4 regions of the Thermosediminibacter oceani DSM 16646 genome follow, and region 1 is predicted to be linked to each of the others. Evidence: riboswitches for the same ligand, from Rfam matches in the RefSeq annotation. Region 1 holds a riboswitch; each other region holds the start of a gene.
The links. A riboswitch is a leader RNA that binds a small molecule or an ion and turns the genes downstream of it on or off. The one in region 1 is predicted to bind cyclic di-GMP.
Positions count from the first base shown of each region.

Region 2: another riboswitch for cyclic di-GMP. It lies ahead of TOCE_RS02380 (chemotaxis protein CheW); the one in region 1 lies ahead of TOCE_RS08770 (helix-turn-helix domain-containing protein).
Region 3: another riboswitch for cyclic di-GMP. It lies ahead of TOCE_RS11160 (flavin reductase family protein); the one in region 1 lies ahead of TOCE_RS08770 (helix-turn-helix domain-containing protein).
Region 4: another riboswitch for cyclic di-GMP. It lies ahead of TOCE_RS09700 (type II secretion system F family protein); the one in region 1 lies ahead of TOCE_RS08770 (helix-turn-helix domain-containing protein).

Region 1 covers NC_014377.1:1,747,414-1,750,738, reverse strand. The annotation lists gene TOCE_RS12795 (peptidoglycan-binding domain-containing protein) at 50-1,510, shown strand; cyclic di-GMP riboswitch class I at 1,761-1,848, shown strand; gene TOCE_RS08770 (helix-turn-helix domain-containing protein) at 1,938-2,204, shown strand; gene TOCE_RS08765 (sigma-70 family RNA polymerase sigma factor) at 2,282-2,707, shown strand; gene TOCE_RS08760 (carbohydrate ABC transporter permease) at 2,738-3,325, opposite strand, start outside.
Region 2 covers NC_014377.1:470,355-473,679, reverse strand. The annotation lists gene TOCE_RS02395 (protein-glutamate methylesterase/protein-glutamine glutaminase) at 1-575, opposite strand, end outside; gene TOCE_RS02390 (bacteriohemerythrin) at 776-1,180, opposite strand; cyclic di-GMP riboswitch class I at 1,456-1,549, shown strand; gene TOCE_RS02380 (chemotaxis protein CheW) at 1,653-2,129, shown strand; gene TOCE_RS02375 (methyl-accepting chemotaxis protein) at 2,107-3,325, shown strand, end outside.
Region 3 covers NC_014377.1:2,214,431-2,217,755, forward strand. The annotation lists gene TOCE_RS11150 (GntR family transcriptional regulator) at 1-390, opposite strand, end outside; gene TOCE_RS11155 (EamA family transporter) at 561-977, shown strand; gene TOCE_RS11160 (flavin reductase family protein) at 974-1,486, opposite strand; cyclic di-GMP riboswitch class I at 1,773-1,858, opposite strand; gene TOCE_RS11170 (molybdopterin-containing oxidoreductase family protein) at 1,954-3,325, opposite strand, start outside.
Region 4 covers NC_014377.1:1,933,801-1,937,125, forward strand. The annotation lists gene TOCE_RS09695 (type II secretion system protein GspG) at 145-660, opposite strand; gene TOCE_RS09700 (type II secretion system F family protein) at 756-1,970, opposite strand; cyclic di-GMP riboswitch class I at 2,036-2,123, opposite strand; gene TOCE_RS09705 (type IV pilus twitching motility protein PilT) at 2,150-3,178, opposite strand; gene TOCE_RS09710 (GspE/PulE family protein) at 3,203-3,325, opposite strand, start outside.

The DNA of each region.
Region 1 (3,325 bases):
GATTTTGAGGTTGCAGAAACTAAAATAATTTATTTAAAGGGGGTATTTCATGACTAAAAAATTATCTCTACTGGCCCTTTCTTTAATCGTTGCACTCACTCTTTCCGTCATTGCACCGGTTCAAAGCGCCATTTTTAAGGTAGATGCCGTTTCTGCGGCAACCAGTTCACAGAATACTTCAACGCAAAAACAAACAACAAAGACACCGGCAACGACTACCAAATCCACCAAAACGCAAACCGCCGTTAAAAAATCAACTCCTACCGTTACAAAAACTTCCAGCACAAGCGGTATTAAACGCTTACTTGCCTTGGGCTCCTATGGTCAGGATGTAAAACTCCTGCAAACCATGCTTAATCAGCGCGGCTACAAGCTCAAGGTAGATGGTATATTTGGCCCCAAAACTTTAGCGGCGGTAAAAGATTTCCAAAAGAAAAATGGCCTTAAGGTAGATGGAATAGTAGGCCCCAAAACTCTTGCAAAACTAATGCCGGCTCCGGCGAAAACAGCGGCTGCAAAGCCCGCACAAACTACAAAACAACCTACACAGCAGCAGGTATCACAAAGTGAAAAAGTCGTGGTAAAGATAGGAAAGGTTGACTATTCAGCTCATCCTTCCAAGAGCTTTACGGTTGCGATAGCTGCGGTTGCGGGTGACAAGATAGTTGCAGCGTATATTGATGACTACCAGTTCATGCCTAAAGATGTGGCAACGGGAGTTCCCAATTCCGATGGGGACTTAGGCAAAAATTATCCTGAAGGCTACGTATTGGCATCGAAGCTGACCAATGCGGCATACTACAGCAATAATATGAAGGAAAAAGCAGGTTCTACAGTTCCCATAGATAAGAACTTCGCAGCAATTGTAAATTACGTAAAAGGTAAGACCATCAGCGAATTAGAGGCAAAACTTGCACAAACAACCCCGGAAAATATGGTGGATGCGGTAACCGGTGCGACCTTGGCGGACACACACGGTTATGTATCGGCAATCGTGGCAGCTGCTAAGGCTGCTAAAAATGCTGATGCAAGCTATTCATTCCAAGTCGATGTGAAGGATTTAAGCAATATTAAAATTGGGAAAGTTGACTATTCAGCTCATCCTTCGAAGTGCTTTACACTTGCAGCAGCGGTTGTTGTAGGGAACAAGATAGTTGCAGCGTATATTGATGACTACCAGTTCATGCCTAAAGATGTGGCAACGGGAGTTCCCAATTCCGATGGGGACTTAGGCAAAAATTATCCTGAAGGCTACGTATTGGCATCGAAGCTGACCAATGCGGCATACTACAGCAATAATATGAAGGAAAAAGCAGGTTCTACAGTTCCCATAGATAAGAACTTCGCAGCAATTGTAAATTACGTAAAAGGTAAGACCATCAGCGAATTAGAGGCAAAACTTGCACAAACAACCCCGGAAAATATGGTGGATGCGGTAACCGGTGCGACCTTGGCGGACACACACGGTTATATATCGGCAATCGTGGCAGCTGCTAAGGCTGCTAAGTAATAATTCAAAGCAAGTAAAATAAAAAAGGTAAATTTTTAAAAGACGGTTAATAGGCCTTGAAAAGGATTAGTAGCCTATTAACCGTCTTTTTTATCTCGATTACCCGGAAACTCAGTTCAGGTTCAGTTCTTCTGCTCAAAAACTGCGGGGAGATAAATATTTATTGGTTAACCATTAAAACAGCAGGAAAATAAAGGAATTTGTAGTAATATATATTGTTATAATATTAAAAAAGAGGAAATAAGATAGACAGCGAAAAGGGCAAACTCACCGAAAGGTGGGGGCGCAAAGCCATAGGGTCTAAGGTGCTTTTGCACTATGACAGCCTGGTTGCCGCTGACCAAAACGATCTGGCTCGCTCTCTTTTTCGGTGGCGGGTCTTTTTTGTTTTCGGATATAGACTCGGAAAGGGGGGCACTTTTTTGGTATGGGGATGAAACCAAAGCTTAGGGAATTAATATATAGGGCAAAAGACGGCGATGAGGAGGCCCTTGTCCAGCTAGTTGAAAGGTTTGTGCCCATAGTTAAAAAATACACGCGCAGGGTGGGTAACGGAGAAATGTATTCCAACCTGGTGGAGTGGATTGTAAAGGCGGTAAAGCGCTACCAGCCCGATACCAGGTGGGGCAGGGAAGAACTGAATCGCTATCTGGCTTCTCTGAGGGAGAAAAACGATATAAAAAAGCAAGAATAATTTTACAGGGGGTTATAATACGACTTCATGTCTCCTCTTTTATATGGTAAGGGAATAAACCGGGGAGGTGAAGCTGTATGGTCAGTATCCCCAAATTCTACGAACTCGACCTCGACCCCGAAGACGCAAGGATTGCGGCCTGGTTTTTAAAGGGACTTAAGAGAGAAGCGAGAAGACTTTATTTGAAGCAGAAAAAACTGAAACAACACGAGCTCCTGATTTTAAACAACAGAGTGGACAGGGATAACGATGGCGAATCTCCGGAATTGATAGACACCCTGGCAGACGGGATCGATGTACTGTCACGGGTGGAAGACAGGATATTCGTCAGGGAAGCTCTGATGATGCTGACGGCAAGGCAGCAAAAAGTTATAATGGCGACGGTCTTTGAAGGTGCCACCGAGAAAGAAGTAGCCGAAAGGCTGGGGATATCCCAGCCGGCGGTAAATAAGATAAAGAACAGGGCTTTGAGTAAGTTGAAAAAATACCTGCGTGCAATCTGAAAGCCATAGCTCGCGCTATGGCTTTTTTTGCTATCCCTTGACAGCTCCGGCGGTGAGGCCCGAAATGATTCTCTTCTGAAATATTAGTACCATCACTATAAGCGGAACGGTTACTACCACCGATGCCGCCGCGATGTCCCCCCAGGGGAGTTCATGCTCGCCGGGGAACATGGCTATCCCTACCGGCACTGTACGCATTAGGTCCTTGGTGTTGAATACCAGGGCGAAGAGGAACTCGTTCCAGGCTGCTATGAAAGTTAGTATGGCCGTGGTGAACATCCCCGGTGCAGCAAGCGGAAAGATAATCTTCAGGAATGCCTGCATTGGTGTCGCTCCGTCTACCTTGGCCGATTCTTCCAGCTCGAAGGGTATCTCTCGGAAAAAGGACGTCAGGATCCAGAGGGATAACGGTATGGTAAAAGTGGTGTAAGTTAGAATAAGCCCAAGATGTGTGTTTAAAAGGTTTATCTTTTTCAAAAACAGGAAGAGCGGGCTTATTATGGATATGCCCGGGAACATGGATACCGACAGTACCAGGGCCAAAATAAGGGCCTTGCCCCTGAATTTGAGCCTGGCTATGGCGTAAGCGGCAAAAGAAGACACAAAAAGGCTCAAAAA
Region 2 (3,325 bases), 1.0 Mb from region 1:
AACCCCGGAGGCATGTGCTGCACCAGGAAGATGGCTGCATTTATATCGGGGGGAATGAAAGGGAGAACGTGCATTATGTTCCTGGGGCCCCCGGTGGAAATCCCGATGACCACGGCTTTCATTTCTGAAGTGAAATGTATGCCGGGCGCCGGCGGATTTACCGGTCTTTCCCGGATATCCCGGGCGTTATAGCCGGCCTTCACTTTGGCTATTATTTCATCCGCGAATTCCTTTATGTCGGGCGATATGCTCCCTCCGGGCTTTGCCACGAAGTCAAAGGCGCCGAGCTCCAGAGCCTTGATGGTCACGCTGGCGCCTTCCCGGGTCAGGGACGAAAGCATCAAAACATTGCCCAGTTTTTTTTCACGGATCTTTTTTAAAGCAGAAAGCCCGTCCATCTCCGGCATATTAACGTCCAGCGTAATGACGTCGGGTTTTAGCCTTTCGGCTTTCTCGACGGCTTCCCTGCCGTTTCCGGCGGTATCCACTACCTTTATTTCGGGGTCCTTTTCCAGCAGGTCCTTTATAATGAGCCTCATCAGCGCAGAATCATCCGCTACCAAAACCCTTATCACGACGAACACCTCATGGATTTCACCCCGTCCCATAGTCGGTAGTCCCTTTAATGCCTCACTATACTGTATAATATACTACTCGATAATATAATAATACCATTTAATGCAATGTTTTCCAATTACCTCATTGATTTTTTATTATTAAAAAATTTTAAGTTGGGGGTTACCAGCCCCAAATTGGCTCAGCTAGCTATCTTACTTCAAATCTTATTCTTCAAAAACGCTCCCAGCGCTTTATCCGTCTTTTTGATGTGATTTATAAGCCAATCGATGAGGAAATGGTTTATTTTTACCACCAGGTCCACCGTAGGGCCGTTCTGCTCCATTCTTTGCTTTATTTCTTTGAATTCCGCTACAAAGCCGTCATGCTGCTTTTTATGTGCCTGGTAGCCGGGAAAATCGTTTTCCCGCATGTATTTTTCTTCGGCGCCGAAGTGCATGACGATGTATTCACCTAGAAAATCAATGGCCTTTACGGCCTCTTCCCTACCTTTCCCTTTCGAGCAGGCCAAAAGCAGGTCGTTCACCCTTTTGAAAAGCTCCTTGTGTTGTTCGTCGATCAGACTTACTCCTGTGGAAAGGTCCTCCGTCCACATTACCGCCATAAAATATCCCTCCCATCTTTGTCACGATATATATTCTCCAAATAAATCCTTAATCCTGCTCCGGCGGGACCTTTTTCAACTTTCCAGCGGTTCTCCCAATTCGAAGAGGAATTCCCGTTTTGGTGAAAAAGATTTCCGGCGCAAGCCGCAACCTTTGCCGCTATAAGTTGTATTGTAAATACGATTTTTCTGATATGGAAAAATATAGCTTGACTATGTAAAAGTAAAAAATGTAAAATATTAGTAGTTATTTTTTGCGTAATTCGACATATACCGCCGATAAAAGGCAAACCTGTCGAAAGGCAGGGGCGCAAAGCCATGGGCCTACGGCTCCATTGATGATGGAGCTACGGCTGCCAGGTTGCCGGCTCATTGAAAGGCCATCGGCCAAGGAAAGGTTCCAACCAGGGCAGCCAAATCTTTGATTACATTTTGAAGGCTGCTTTTTTTATTACAGGAAAGGAGGGAGAGCTTGAGACAAGTAGTAGTTTTCGGCCTCGGAAAGGAACTTTACGGCATAGACATTTTCGATCTGCAGGAAATCATCAGAATGATGGAAATAACGCATATCCCCAGAGCCCCTCATTTTATCGAAGGGGTAATAAACTTAAGGGGGAGAATCATTCCCGTGATAGACCTCAAAAAGAGGTTCGGCCTTGCCGACGGTGAAATAACAAGAGACTCCAGGATCATTGTGGTAAATATCGATGAAACCACGGCGGGGCTCATAGTGGATTATGTCACCGAAGTAGCGGCACTGGAAGAGGAAGACCTGGAAAAACCTCCAGAGGCCTTGACCATCGATGCCCGCTTCATCCATGGGCTGGCAAAGATGGGAGATAATATAGTAATACTTATTAAAACGAGTGAAATACTCAATGTGGCAGAAAAAGACCAGCTAAAAAATTTCTCGAAGGAGGATACATATGAAAAAGCTGAAGGGAATTAAAATAAGTGGTGGAATAAGGACAAGGTTGACCGTTCTGTTCCTTCTTATATCCCTCGTACCCCTTATAGTCTTGAGCTTCTTCAACTACAGCACCTCAAAAAACAACTTGACCCATGCAGCCGACCGGGAACTACTCGGAAAGGCCGTATCCGCGGCCAGCGTTATCGACCTCTGGGTCAGCGAAAGAATGGAGATATTGGAAACCCTCGCGGAAAATCCCGTAATTAAGAGCGGTAACTTAGAAAGTTTAATCCCCATATTAAAAACGGTACAGCCTGCAGCACCGGACGTCCAGCTCCTCTGGTACGCCACGCCTGACGGCAAAGTTTACTCGTACCTGAACGACGACATCACCAAGCCAATCACCGATATCAACGACCGGCAGTATTTCAAGGAAATAATGTCTACGGGCAAAACCACCGTATCGGAACTCGTCATCGATAAGGTAACCGGTGACAAAATTCTGGTCATAGTGGCCCCCGTGAAAGGTCAGGGCGGTATAACCGGCATAGTAGGTGCCGATGTAAACGCGAACGCCCTTATCAACATCATAAACTCGGTAAAATACGGTACCACAGGGTATGCCTTCCTGGTGGACAAAATGGGCACCACCATAGCCCATCCGGACGAAAAGATGGTTATGAACATGAACATAACAAAGACCGAGTCCGAGTCGTTGAACAGGGTCGGGGAACGCATGATAAAGGGCGAAGAAGCCACCGTAAGGTATGAATACAGCGGAGAATACAAACTTGCCGCCTTCTCCCCGGTTAAGAACACCGGATGGTCCTTATGCGTCACCGCCTCGTCGGACGAAGTATACGCGGGACTGAAAAGCTTTTTCTGGTCCACCATCACCCTGATCCTGGTCGTGACGGTTATCGTCATCGCTGCAGCCGTCGTTTTCAGCCGGCAGTTATCTTCGCCCATACTTAAGCTCACGGCGGTGGCCGATACCCTGGCAACGGGGGACCTCCGGGTAGAAGTACCCGAGGGATTTTTCGGCGAACTCGGAACCCTCGGCAGCTCTCTCAAGAAAATGCTCGAAAATACTAAAACAGTTCTCGGCTTCATGGGCACCGCCATTGCCAACCTGGAAAAGGCTATAAGGGAGATATCGCAGGGAGCTCAGGATACCGCCCAGGCTGCCGAACAGGTAGCCGAGACCGTTAGCCAGATTTCGGCCGGAGCCCAGG
Region 3 (3,325 bases), 470 kb from region 1:
TTTATCTATTTCTCCTTTTCCCGTGTAAAATTCCATAAGGTCAAGCACGTCCTTAAGTTCTTTGAGCTGCTCCGGGGTTATCTTTTCAGCGGCCCACCGGGCAGCCAGTCCCTCGATCATTTTTCTAATAGTGTATATGTCTTCCACGTCCTGTTCGGTAATACCCTCAACTATTACCCCCTTGTTAGGGATGCTCGATACCAGCCCTTCCAGCTCCAGCTGCCTTATAGCCTCCCTCACCGGCGTGCGGCTCACGCCCAGTTCCCTAGCTATCTTCAACTCTATAAGGCTTTCACCGGGCTTATACACACCGTTGAGAATGGCGTTTTTCAGGTGCTGGTATATTTTGTTTCGGAGGGAAGACCCCCCTTCCTGGGTTTGGCTGAACATAAAATTTGCCCTCCTCGCTCCACGCCTTCTATGTTTATTTTACTATAGGTTTTTTGATTTTGAAAGCAGGGATTTTCCAGGGCCCAAAATGGTATAATTATAAAGGCATGTGCTGGCGGTCGTGCCGGCACATAAACATCCCATGAACATATCTATAAGGAGGATACGACATGAAATCCTATATATTTGCTCTACTCACGGCTTTATTCTGGGGAGCCGCACCAATTCTGGGCAAAATGGGTCTTGCAAAGCTGCCGCCCTTCCTGGCCCTGTCGCTGCGTTCCTTTACGATAAGCGCCGTCCTGCTCGCTACCGGTTTGCTTTCGGGCAGTTTTAAAAACCTCTCAATAGAAACTAGATCCTTCCTCTTTATCGCCGGGGAGGGTTTAATGGCATCATTGCTCGGACAGCTGGCCTATTATTACGCCCTCAAGTACAGCGAAGCTTCAAAGGTCGTCCCCATAAGTTCTGCTTTTCCGCTGGTCACGGTTGCTCTGGCCTTTCTCTTCCTGCGCGAGAGCCTGACGCTTAAAAAATTTTTCGGCACCCTGCTGGTCATTCTGGGAATTATATTGATAAGGGGTTAGTCCTCATCCCTCATCCTGACAGCCAGTATCTCCCCAAAATACAGGACGTGATAATCCCCGGTGCCGTAGTATAATGCCTTTACCTCGGCCGGAATCTGCTCGGGGTGAAGGGGAGATTTGTAAATGATGCCGCATTCAAAGTGTATATCGCACCCGTCTATTACCGGGGTGTCCACCGTCTTGCCCGGCAGGAGTGAAAGGCCGCATTCCTTGAACTTGTCTACGTCTCTTCCCGATTTGGTGCCGCATATTTTCAGTGCGTCCTTCATCCGATCGTTCAGGGGAAAACTGACGGTGAAACTCGAGGCCTTTTCTATTAGGTCGAAGGTATATCTGGAAGGCCTGACCATTGCCATGAAAACCGGCCTGTGCCACACGTAGCCAAGGGTCCCCCAGGCAATCGTCATTGTGTTTATCGTGTCGCCGCTTTTTACGGTCAAAAAAGCGCCCTTTTTCAGCTGTTCCAGGACTTTTTCGGCTACTTCTTCGATACGAACGTCTTTATACACAGCTCATTCCCTCCAGTAAATTCAAGTTTTGATTTAATAACGCCCCCGCAAAAGCTTAATGCGGGCTTTCTATATAGATTGTAGCATTTTTTTGAAAATAATACAAATAATACGTTGCGGTTTACGGTGTTACTGTTTTAAGTTATCACATAGCCGATCTTTGTCATCGGGCATATAAAAACCCGACTGGAAATCATGTCGGGTCGGCCCATATATTGAATTTCCCTCGAAAGACAAAAAATCCCCGAGCTGCCGAAGGGGGATGTGGATTTGCTTTAAAAGCACCATCGGCAGCCCGGCTACCATAGCATTAAAAGCTTTATATCCGCAGCTTGGCACTCCAGCTTTTCGGCTGGTTTGCACTTTGGTATACTTGTTCATTTCAGGTTAATTATCCCATATATTTTATATTTTGTCAATAATGAATTGTTCAACCAAAAAGCCTTTAGCACCTTTCTGATCACTTGTTAAGGGCTTACGGCCCTTATGCCCACCTTAACATCGTATAGCGCAGCGCACGCCCCCATTTCGGTGGTGCGGGAAGGTATGAGGAAATTGGGACATGCACCGCTTTCCACGTTCCAGCCCGACTCCAGACTGACGGTGTCCTTTCTCATGCCGCGTTCGAAATACACCCTGGCTCTTATGCTACCCATGTCGTTGTAAATTTCTACTTCCTGCCCTTCTTTTAATCCCAGCCGGATCCCCTCTTCGGCACTGATATACACTTTTGGAAAGGGATTTAATTTTCTAATATATTCGGCCACTTGGAATTGAGAGTGTATACGGTACCGGGAATGGGGGGTTATGAAGTGGTACGGGTAGCCGTCGTCCTCGCAAGCAGGAGCCACGTAGGTGGCCGTGGGAGGCTGGCCTTCGGCCAGGGCTTTTTCTGAATAAAATTCGAATTTGCCCGACGGCGTGCGGAATTTTTTATCCTGCCAGGCCACATCCGGCACGAAGGAGTTTTTTATATGCCCCTTTTCTCTTAGAACGGAAAGGTCCACCCCGAATTTTCCAAAAGCCCCGGTGGCGTATTCCAAAAATTCCTCCCGGCTCTTCCAGGGGAAATCCTCAAGTCCGATTCTCCTTGCAAGCTCAATGAAGATCTCCTCGTCGGGCCTTGCCTCCCCGACGGGCTCGATGACTTTGGGGCAGTAAAAAATCCAGGGGCTCCAGGAGCTTACCTTGACGTTTTCCTCCTCGAAAAAGGTGGTGCACGGCAGCACCACGTCGGCCTCTTTTGCCGTGTCTGTCATGAACATGTCTATAACGACAACGGTTTCGATATTGTTCAGGGCCTTTCTCGTCATGGCCGTGTCCGGCACGTTTACGACGGGGTTTGCGTTTGTTATGAACGCTATTTTAACGGGCGGGTCCTGGGCCTTCAAAATTCCGCGGGCCATGCTGGACAGGTCCATGAGCCGCCCGGTCCCGACCGGTGCCGCTCCCTTCACGAAACTTCCTACGTACCAGTATGTATCGATACAGTAGGATACCCCGGCCCCCGGCTTTCCGATGTTGCCCGTAACTGCCGCCAGGGCGTCGACAGCTCTTACGGCGTTGCCGCCTCCCCTGTACCTCTGCAGTCCAAATCCGAGCAGGGTGGTGACGGGGGTATTTTCCGCGTAGAAAAGAGCAAGGCGCACTATATCATCAACATCCACCCCGGTGATCTCCGAAACCCTCCCGAGCGGGTAGTTTTCCAGGGTCCTCCGGAATTCTTCAAACCCATAAGTGTATTTTTCTATGAATTCGCGGTCGATTTTACCCCATTCTACGAGGTACCGGCACGCCCCCAGGGCCAGGGCTGCATCGGTACCCGGCTTCGGACTTATC
Region 4 (3,325 bases), 190 kb from region 1:
ATTACAGGGTGCTATGTAGGTCCAATCGATTACCTCTTGTTTGCTGAAACATGATATACAGCAAGTTCCGGCAGTTGCTGCTTGGTGGGCACCATCAATGCCAGCATAACTTAATTTGAGATTAAAATATAATTGACTGCGAAGTTAATCTTTGGAAATTAAAATATATACTACATTGCTGGTTTGGCTGTCTTTCATAACCATATTTCCGCCCAGGTCAGCCCTTAATCTGTCGTAAAGATTGTCCGGAACATAATCAACTTCTAGATACCTAGCAGAATCTCCACTTCCCTGGCCATCCCAGTTTACCGCGCTATCATTTTTGTAAGTATACGTCCCGCCCCACGGGTTCTTGTTTGGCCAGCGATCCAGGTATGGCCCGTTCCATCCAGGATAACTATTATCATCAGGCTTATCAACAAGGTAAGAGTAATCATCACTTTGCGGCCATTTTCCAGTATCCGCATAAAAATTCAACACTGCCGTTTTAATCGACTTATAATCTGCCTCAGCCGCTACAACTTTGCTCCTCTCGATAGCATTGAAGGCATTTGGAAGAACTACGGCAGCCAGGATAGCAATGATGGCTATGACTACCAATAGCTCTACCAGGGTAAAGCCCCGCTGGTCTTTTACTTTTTTCCGAAAGCATTTCATCATAAGAAACAACGCCCCCCATCAATTTGTTTTATAAAATGGTTCAGATTACTTTACCGGTTTTCCGCCGATTTCAACCCCCCTTGCAAAATTATATATTATCCTATATTTCCTATATTCCCAAGTATCTGGAAGTAGGGCAGCAATATGGAAATCACAATAAATCCCACCGCACCGCCCAGCATGGCGATCAATAAAGGCTCTATCAGAGCAGACAGGCGGCTGACGGCTTCTTTCACTTCACGGTCGCACAATTCGCTGATTTTCGCCAGAAGGAAATCAAGGGCACCGGTTTCTTCGCCTACGGCGATCATTCCGATGATCATCGGAGGGAAAATACCGCTCTCCTTCAGCGGGTCCGCAATGCCCTTACCATCCCTGACACTTTCCTGTGCCCTAGCTATGGCTTCAGCTACTACCCGGTTTCCCACCGTTCGCCGTACTACATCCATAGCCTGGAGAATCGGAACCCCGCTTCTAAGGAGCGTGCCCAGGCTACGGCTGAAGCGGGAAAGGACCGCCTTCTTGTGGAGCGGGCCAAATACCGGCAGTTTCAGCAAAATACCGTCCAGGCGGTATCTGGCGTTATCTGTTTTGAGGACCCCGTAAGCCACATAAGCCAGAATACCTGCCGCAAAGATCAGGATAGGCCATCCCCGCCGGAGAGCTCTGCTTACGCCCATCACAATCCGGGTCGGGAGGGGCAATGGCACCCCCAAGGCGTTCAGCATGTTTTGAAAAGCCGGGAGAACGAAGACCAGCAAAACGATCAAAACCGCCAAAGCCACCGATACGACTAAAGCCGGATACGTAAGGGCGGACTTGACCTTCTCCTGAAGCTCATGCTCCCGTTCCAGGTGGGCAGCCAACTCCTCGAGGGCCTCATCGAGGGACCCTCCCAGCTCAGCCGCCTCTATTGCATGCACCATTATCGGAGGAAAAACCTGCAACCGGGCCAGCGCTTCGTGAAAAGTCTCACCTCCTTCAAGGCTTCTCACAATCTCTTCAATGTTCCTGCGCAATATTTTATTTTCAGCCTGCATGGCCAGGATTTGGAGAGCCGGGACGATCGGAAGTCCCGCTCCGAGCATGGTGGCCAGTTGCCGGCAGAAAACCGCAAGATCCTGTTTTCCAACGCGGCGTAAAAGTCGTCCTGAATTTATCGCAAACCGTTCCCGCCCGGGGCGAACTTCCACGATAAATAAACCCTTATCCCTTAAAAGCCGGACGACAGCCGCCTCATTTTCCGCTTCTACAGTACCGACCACCGGTTGACCAAAAGCGTCGCGCGCACGATAACTGTAAATCGCCATATCTCCACCTACACTGTCCCAAAAAGACGCACCGGGCTGCTTTGGAAGAACGATTCATACCGTCCCCCGGCAGCCCGGCGGCCGATAGGCTTTATTACCCTTAGGCCCGTAGCTTTGCGCCCCCGGCTTTCACCGGGTTTGCCCTTTACAGGGATTTTTATAAATTTAATTCGGCAAAATTATCCAAAATCCTTCTTCAATTGATATAAATCCGGGTGAATTAATCCCTTTTCACGCAATTGCCTGAGCGACATTTCCATGGTCTGCATTCCGAATCGGCCGCCCGTCTGCATCAAAGAAACGATCTGGTGGGTTTTCCCTTCCCTTATAAGATTGCGCACAGCAGGGGTAGCAATCAAAACTTCCACAGCCACCACCCGTCCTTTGCCGTCAGCCCGGGGCAGCAGTTGCTGGGTAATGACTCCGGCCAGAGTATCCGAAAGCTGGATTCTGATCTGGTTCTGCTGGTGCGGAGGAAAAACGTCTATAATCCGGTCAATGCTCTGGACAGCACTGCCGGTATGAAGGGTAGCCAGCACCAGGTGCCCGGTTTCCGCCGCAGTAATTGCCGTGGCTACCGTCTCCAGGTCCCGCATCTCGCCCACCAGAATAACGTCGGGGTCCTGGCGCAGGGCAGCCCTTAAAGCGCTCGCAAAGGAAGGAGAGTCACTTCCGATTTCCCGCTGGTTCACGATACTCCTTTTATGCGTATGCAGGTACTCTATGGGGTCCTCCAGCGTAATTATGTGACAGCTGCGCCGCTCGTTAATCCGGTCGATCATGGCCGCCAGAGTCGTGGTCTTACCGCTGCCGGTAGGCCCGGTAACCAGGACCAGGCCGTGGGGCTGATCGGCCAGCTCGCCTACCACCGGGGGTAGCCCCAACTCGTCAAGGCTGTGAATAACATCGCCAACCAGGCGTAAGGCAGCCCCTATACTTCCGCGCTGGTGAAAAATATTTACCCGAAAACGCCCCAATCCCGCTGCCGAGTAGGCCAGGTCCAGTTCCTTTCGCTCAATAAATTCTTCCCACCGTTCACCCAAAATCTCCCTTGCCAGTGCTTCAGTATCAGAAGCAGTCAAAGGAGGCCACTGCCCCTGAGGTTCGAGCCGTCCGTGATGCCGGAAGACCGGCGGTAAACCCACCGTCAGATGTATATCCGATGCCCCTTTTTTTATGGCTTCTCCCAGTATTTCCCGCAAATGCATCAAAACTATCACCTGACCTCTGCGCTAAAATTCGCCCATGGACACGCGAATCACTTCTTCCACTGTGGTTAATCCCTGGCCGGCCTTTAAAAGTCCGTCTTCCCGCAAGGTAACCATTCCGCCGGCGACGGCAGCCTTTTTTATTTC